DNA from 2 places in the Acidovorax sp. K2F genome. Region 1 is predicted to be linked to the other one. Evidence: riboswitches for the same ligand, from Rfam matches in the RefSeq annotation. Region 1 holds a riboswitch; the other holds the start of a gene.
What was found. Region 1 has a riboswitch for glycine ahead of gcvT (glycine cleavage system aminomethyltransferase GcvT). Riboswitches for the same ligand answer to the same signal wherever they lie in the genome.
Positions count from the first base shown of each region.

Region 2: it holds a riboswitch for glycine, as region 1 does, so the genes downstream of both, N4G42_RS21960 (D-amino acid dehydrogenase) here and gcvT (glycine cleavage system aminomethyltransferase GcvT) in region 1, are expected to answer to the same signal.

Region 1 covers NZ_JAOBSQ010000038.1:144,170-147,922, reverse strand. Annotated here, with positions in the region: gene gcvP (aminomethyl-transferring glycine dehydrogenase) at 1-428, opposite strand, end outside; gene gcvH (glycine cleavage system protein GcvH) at 543-917, opposite strand; gene gcvT (glycine cleavage system aminomethyltransferase GcvT) at 1,005-2,147, opposite strand; glycine riboswitch at 2,197-2,327, opposite strand; glycine riboswitch at 2,341-2,446, opposite strand; gene N4G42_RS14980 (TRAP transporter large permease) at 2,452-3,729, opposite strand; gene N4G42_RS14975 (TRAP transporter small permease) at 3,726-3,753, opposite strand, start outside.
Region 2 covers NZ_JAOBSQ010000055.1:128,677-132,429, forward strand. Annotated here, with positions in the region: gene N4G42_RS21950 (YXWGXW repeat-containing protein) at 12-467, shown strand; gene N4G42_RS21955 (2-keto-4-pentenoate hydratase) at 534-1,316, opposite strand; glycine riboswitch at 1,545-1,656, shown strand; gene N4G42_RS21960 (D-amino acid dehydrogenase) at 1,752-3,071, shown strand; gene N4G42_RS21965 (c-type cytochrome) at 3,128-3,466, opposite strand; gene N4G42_RS21970 (sulfite oxidase) at 3,468-3,753, opposite strand, start outside.

The DNA of each region.
Region 1 (3,753 bases):
CCCGTCAGGTCGCACACCATGGTCTGGAAGTTGACCAGGGCCTCCATGCGGCCTTGGGAGATTTCGGCCTGATAGGGCGTGTAGGCGGTGTACCAGGCGGGGTTCTCCAGAATGTTGCGCAGGATGACGCCAGGCGTGTGCGTGCCGTAGTAGCCCTGGCCGATGAAGCTCTTGAGCAGCTGGTTCTTGCCCGCGATGGCCTTGAGTTCTGCCAATGCGGCCGCTTCGGCGAGCGGCGCAGGCAGGTCCATGCCCCGGCTGCGTGCAATGGAGCGCGGCACGATGGATTCGATGAGTGCACGGCGCGAGGCCTCGCCGATCACCGACAGCATGTGCGCTTCGTCGGCCGCGTCGATGCCGATGTGGCGGGGCAGGAATTCGGTGGCGTTTTCAAGCGCGCCAAGGGGGGTGGCGGATTGCATCAGCATGGGGCAGTCTCGTAGGTCGCAGCGGGTTGGGGACGTTGCCGGGGATGAGGCTCGCACCCAGCAGGGCGGCGTGCCGGGCATGGCCCGGCGCCATGCCCTCTCAGTCGGCAGGGATCAGGCGTTCTTGGCGAACTCGGTGTATGTGGCTTCGTCCAGCAAAGCGTCGAGCTGGCTCGCGTCGGCCAGCTTGACCTTGAAGAACCAGCCAGCGCCCAGTGGGTCGCTGTTGGCCAGCGACGGGTCGGCGCGCAGGGCTTCGTTCACTTCCACCACTTCGCCGGTGACGGGCATGTACACATCGGCGGCGGCCTTCACGGATTCGACGACGCCGGCCACTTCGCCCTGGGCAAAGCTCTTGCCCACTTCGGGCAGGTCCACAAACACCACGTCGCCCAGCGCGTCTTGCGCGTGGACGGTGATACCCACCACCGAGGCGTTGGCATCAGCGGCGTTGATCCACTCGTGGTCTTTGGAGAATTTGATCGTCATGGGAAGCTCCTCAAGCAAAGGAAAAAAGTAAAGGAATCTGCAATGTAAGCGGGTGCGGGCGCAGTCCGGTCGATGCGTCTGGCGAAATCAGCCGCGGTAGTAGTTGGCGGGAACAAACGGCATGGCGCGCACTTCCATGGGCACCACCTTGCCGCGCACGATGGCGTTGACGCGGGTGCCGATGGCTGCAAAGGCGGGCGTGACGTACCCCATCGCCACGGGTTCGTTCACGGTGGGCCCCAGCAGGCCGCTGGTGACCTCGCCAATCTTTTGGCCGTCCGTGCTTTGCAGTTCGGTGTGTTCGCGCACCGGCACACGCTCCAGTGCCACCAGGCCCACGCGCTTGGCGGAAAGGCTGGCAGGGTTGTCGATTTGCGCCAGCACCTTGTCGGCGCCCGGGAAGCCACCCGCACGCACGCCGCCGGTGCGGCGGACCTTCTGGATCGCCCAGTTCAGTGCGGCCTCGGATGGCGTGGTGCTGGTGTCGATGTCATTGCCATACAGGCACAAGCCAGCCTCCAGGCGCAGCGAGTTGCGAGCGCCCAGGCCGATGGGCTTGACCTCGGGCTGGGCCAGCAGGGCGCGGGCGAGCGTTTCGGCCTGCGCGGCGGGCACGGAGATTTCAAAACCGTCCTCGCCGGTGTAGCCGCTGCGGGTCACAAAGCAGTCGCAGCCAGCAATGTTGAATGCTCCACCGGTCATGAACACCAGCTTCTCCACGCCGGGCGCGAGGCGGGTGAGGGCGACGGCGGCCTGTGGGCCCTGCAGCGCCAGCAGGGCGTGGTCCGGCATGGGCACCACCTTGCAGCGCTGGCCAATGCGGGTTTGGATATGGGCAATGTCGCCGACCTTGCAGGCGCCGTTGACGATGACAAACAGGGTGGGTTCGCCATCCTCCACGCCCTGGTTGAAGAACATCAGGTCGTCGATGATGGTCCCCTCATCGGTGAGCAGCAGGCCGTAGCGCTGTTTGCCCACGGGCAGGTCGATCACGTCCACGGGCACCAGGGTTTCAAACGCCGCAGCAGCGTCGGCGCCGACAAGCTTGAGCTGGCCCATGTGCGACACGTCAAACAGGCCGGCTGCGGTGCGGGTGTGCACATGCTCGGCCACCAGGCCTGCGGGGTACTGCACGGGCATGGAATAGCCTGCAAAAGGCACCATGCGGGCACCCAGCTCGACGTGAAGGGCGTTCAGGGGCGTAGTGAGCAGGGGGGCGGTGGCTGACATGGCGGACTCCGGGGCAAATGGGGGCCGTGACCATCAACGTGGTCACGGGATTTGCCCTGCTGTCCGCTTTACCTGAGAGATTCACCGCAGCGCCCTGGCTGGCCGTGCGGTTTGCTCCTTCGGTGGATGGCCTGCACACAGGTTTTTACTGTGGGGCCATCTCTCTCCAGCAAGGGAACGCCCGCATCGCTGCGGGCGGTTGTCAGTCCTTTTGCCTGAGCGTTCGGCGGGTGCCTGCGCCTTCGGCGGTGCTGCGCGTCCTGAGGACAAGACGGAGCACTCTCTCCTGACCCGATGATTCTAACTACTTTGCGTAGACCAGATCCCGGAGTGCCAGCGAGATCGATGGCACATAGGTGATGATCATCAGGCACACCAGAATCACTCCGACAAAGGGAAGCAGGTGCTTGATGATCCGGTCCAGCGAAATTCTGGCCACCGTGCAGGCTGCGAACAGGTTCACTCCAAAAGGCGGCGTGATCATTCCAAGTGCCAGGTTCACCACCATGATGAGACCGAAGTGCACAGGATCAATACCGAAGTGCATGGCCACAGGCGCCAAGATGGGGGCCAGCACAATGATCGCCGCGCTGGTCTCGATGAACATGCCAATCACGAACAGCGCTGCGTTGACGCCCAGCAGGAAGAGGGCGGGGGACTGCAGCACGGCCTCCAGCCACCTGCCAATCGCGTCTGGCACGCCAGCCCGCGTGATGAGGAACGCAAACAGCCCCGCGTTGGCAATGATGAACATGATCACTGCCGATGAGATGGCCGACTTGCGCAGAATGGCGAACAGGTCCTTGAGCTTGATCTCGCGGTAGATCACGACACCCACAACCAAGGCATAGAACACTGCAACGGCCGATGCCTCGGTGGGGGTGAACACACCGCCATAAATGCCGCCGAGGATGATCACGGGCATCAGCAATGCCCAGCCCGCCTGCAGCGTGGCTTTGCCAAAGGGCATGCGCCCATCGCCGTCGTTTTTGCCCCAGCCCTTGTACTTGCAGTACAGCCAGACAAACAGCATCAGTGCACCGCTGATCAGCAGCCCGGGGCCGAAGCCCGCGATGAACAGCTCACCAATCGACACCTCGGCACTCACGCCGTACAGGATCATCGGGATGGAAGGCGGGATGATCACGCCCAGCTCGGCACTGGTGGCCTGTAGAGCAGCGGCGTAACTCGTGGGGTAGCCGTGCTTGATGAGCGCAGGAATCAGGATGGCGCCAATCGCAAACGTGGTGGCGACCGACGAGCCCGACACGGCCGCAAAGATCATGCAGGTCAGCACACAGGTCATGGGCAGGCCGCCCTGCACGCCGCCGACGATGCTCTTGGCAAACTCCACCAGACGGCGCGAGATGCCGCCAGTTTCCATCAGGTTGCCCGCGAGGATGAAGAAGGGGATGGCTGCCAAAGGAAACTTGTTGATGGCTCCGAACATCTCCTTGACGGAGATGAGCATGTTCGCATTGGAGGCCTGGATGCCCAGGATGGAAGCCAAACCGATGGACACAGCCACTGAGACGGTGAGTGCAAAGCACAGCACCATCGTTGAAATCATGACTAAACTCATTGAGCAGTCTCCAGTTCCATACGC
Region 2 (3,753 bases), on a different contig from region 1:
AGGAGACACTCATGGCCCGCCACCCGCTCACCGCAGCATCCCTCGCGCTTATGGCGTTTTTGGCCTTCGCTCCTGCGCAGGCCGCCACCCAGGGCACCGTCATCATTCAGTCCGGCCAACCCGAGCGCGGCTACCAGACTGCGCCCACCTACCAGGTGATTCCTGCGCCGCCACCTCCGCGCAATGAAGCGATGCCCCGCCCTCGCCGAGGCCAGGTATGGGAAGAAGGCCACTGGGAATGGCGTGGCAACCGCCACCATTGGGTGCGCGGCCACTGGGTGCAGGCGCGCAACGGTTACCAATATCGCCAGCCCCAGTGGATCGAACGCGAAGGCCGGTGGGAGATGCAACGCGGTGGCTGGGACCGCGACGGTGACGGTATCTCCAACCGCAACGACCGGGACCGCGATGGCGACGGTGTGCCCAACCGCCGTGACAGCCAGCCGGACAACCCGCGCCGCAATTGAGGGAGCAGCTCCCGCCGCGACCAGGGCGCTGAGCAGGCCCCGTCCCCGCGGTAGCAGCGAACACTGCTACCGAAGCAACAACACAGCCCGACCGAGCCCCGGAAAGTCCGCCACCACCTCGGTACCTGGCGCCACCAGCACGGTGCCGGTGCACGCCCCCGTGGTGACCCACTGCCCCGCGCGCAGCCCGCCCAGGCTGCGCGCGCCTTCGTTGGCCAGCCACACCAGCAGCCGCAGCGGGTCGCCCGCCGGATTGCCCCAGGTGGCATGCTGCACGGCCACGGCCCCGTTCACCGACAAGGTCACCGCTTGCGCCAGGGGCTGCACGGCAGCGACATCGGTCACCCCAGCCCCCACGATCAACGCCCCGTGGCAGGCCTGGTCGGCCAGACGGCTCCACTCGCCCTGTTGCGCCCAGGCAGCAAAGCGCGTGTCGCACACCTCAATGGCGGCGCGCACCGACACCACCGCCGCCAGCACCTCGGCGGCGCTGTAGGGCGTGGCGCGGGCGGGCAGGTCAACCCCCAGTTCGTACACCAGCTCCGCCTCCACGCCCATCACGGCAAAACCCGCGGCAGACAGAGCAACCGCCTCACCCGCTGCGGCCACCCACACCGAATCGCGCGTGAGAGCGGCCCGCGCGGGTTGCGCCTGGGGCGACGCGGCGCCGACCTTCCAGCCTGCGATCTCCCCGCGCGCACGCACCACGGCGTCCTGCACCGCGTAGGCCTCGGCGGCATCGCGTGGGCGAAGCCCTGCGGGAAAGTCCAGCGGGCGGGGGGTGCGCCCCTCCCGGGTCTGGGTGATGACGGCGGCGCTGGCGACAGGGTCCAAAGTGGCGGGGGGCATGGCAAAACTCTCAGTGGGACAAGGGGTCGGCGGATTATCGGCACCTTCACCAGCGGCCCCGCCCCGCTGCATCAGCAACGATTGCGACCCATTAGCAGCCGGAGTCGATCTTGCGCGCAGGCTTGGCCCCTAGAATCGGCCTCGCAGGAGAGCACGGCAGCCACAGGCCGCCGCTGCACCGAAGGCGCAAACTCCCATACACGCTCAGGTCCCGTACTGCACCATTCATCAAAGCCGTCTGGAGAGCCGCCTCGCGCAACGCGAAGCGCACCGAAGGAGCAAGCCGCAGCCCGGGTGGGTGGCGGTGAATCTCTCAGGTACCAAGGACAGGGGGAGCGGCAGCTAGGGCATTCATGCGCCAGCTGTTAGCTATTGAATTCATAGCTGCCAGCGCATGTTGTTCTAGCGCCAGAGCCCAGAAAGGCTTTGAAAATCATGCGCGTGATCGTTTTGGGCGCCGGCTTGCTCGGCGTGACTTCGGCTTATTTCCTTTCGCAACTCGGCCACGAGGTGACCGTCATCGACCGCCAGGGTGCGCCCGGTGCCGAGACCAGCTTTGCCAACGGCGGCCAGATCTCGGTGAGCCACGCCGAACCCTGGGCCAACCCCAGTGCGCCGCTCAAGGTGCTGCAGTGGCTGGGCAAAGAGGATGCGCCCCTGCTGTTCCGCATCCGCGCCGACATGCGCCAGTGGCTGTGGGGCCTGTCCTTTTTGCGTAACTGCACGCCAGCGCGCACGCGCCACAACATCGAGCAAATCGTGCGCCTGGGCACCTACAGCCGCGACACGCTGCAGCAGCTGCGCGCGGCAACCGGCCTCCAGTACGACCAGCGCACGCAGGGCATCCTCCACTTCTATACCAACCAAAAGGAATTCGACGGCGCGCTGGCCCCGGCCGAGCAGATGCGCCAGCTGGGCTGCGAGCGCCAGGTCATCAGCGCCGACGAGGCCGTGCGCCTTGAACCAGCGCTGGCCCACATCCGCCCACAACTGGCGGGCGCCACCTACACGGCCGAGGACGAATCGGGCGATGCCAACCAGTTCACGCGCGAGCTGGCCAAGCTGTGCGAGACGGCGGGCGTGCAGTTCCGCATGGGCCACCACATCACCGCATTGCGTGAAGTGGCTGGCCGCATAGACCACGTGGAAGTGACCAATGCCGAAGGCCGCTTCGAGCGCGTGCGCGGCGATGCGTTTGTGCTGGCCATGGGCTCGTTCAGCCCGCTGCTGGCACAGCCGTTGGGCATCCACCTGCCGATCTACCCGGCCAAGGGCTACTCGGTGACGATGCCGGTGAAAGACGCCAGCAAGGCGCACCAGGTGAGCCTGACAGACGACGAGTTCAAGCTCGTGTTCTCGCGCTACACCAGCGAACGCGGCGGTGATCGCCTGCGCATTGCCGGCACGGCCGAGCTGAACGGCTACGACCGCCACCTGAACCAGGTGCGCTGCGAGGCCATCGTGCGGCGCGTGGAGCAACTCTTCCCTGGCGCGGGCGACGCGAGCCAGGCCCAGTTCTGGAGCGGCCTGCGCCCCGCCACGCCCAGCAACGTGCCGCTGATCGGCAAGACGAAGGTGGGCAACCTGTTCCTCAACACCGGCCACGGCACGCTGGGCTGGACGCATGCCTGCGGCTCGGGCAAGGCGTTGGCCGACATCGTGAGCGGCCGCGTGCCCGAGGTGGACTTTGCGTTCCAGGGCTTGCAGGGGCGCGCGGCGGGCGCGGCGCTGGTGCCGTCGCGCACGGCGGCCTGAAGTAGCGCGCGATTGCAGCGAGGCAACGCTGCTGCAACCGCCGCGAGAGGCTGCGCCTACTTGGCGGCGCCTGTGGCGTGTGCCACAAACTGCGCCACGGCCAGCATGTCCTTCTCGCTCATGCGCTCGGCATAGGACGGCATCACGCCGATGCCTGCCTTGAGCGCACGCAGCACACGGCCGGCGTCGGGTTTCAGCTCATCCAGCACCGGGCCTACCTGGCCCTCGGCACCGGCGGCCTGCAGTGTGTGGCACACGGCGCAGGCGGGCTGGATCTTGGTGAACAGCTCCTTGCCCCGCGCCAGTTCGGCAGGGTCGGCGGCCCAGGCCGACGCACAGGCGCCAGCCGACCACACCGCCACGGCGAGGCGGCGCGCTCGGTTCAATCCACCCATGTCAGGCCACGGTCACGGTGACGGCGTGGTCGCGCCAGCTGGCGTTGTTGTAGCCGCCCAGGTTTTCCTCGCGCTGCTCGGCCTGCACATTGCCTGCCGTGTCGGTGGCGCGGCTGGCCAGCACATGGTTGCCCACCTCCAGGCGCACGGGCAGCGCAAACTGTCGCCAGGCAAAGGGGCCCAGATCGGGGCCGATGAGCTTGGCCGCCAACCAGGTCTTGCCGCCATCGGCCGACACCTCCACGCCCTTGATGCCGCGCGTGCCGCCAAAGGCCACGCCATGCACC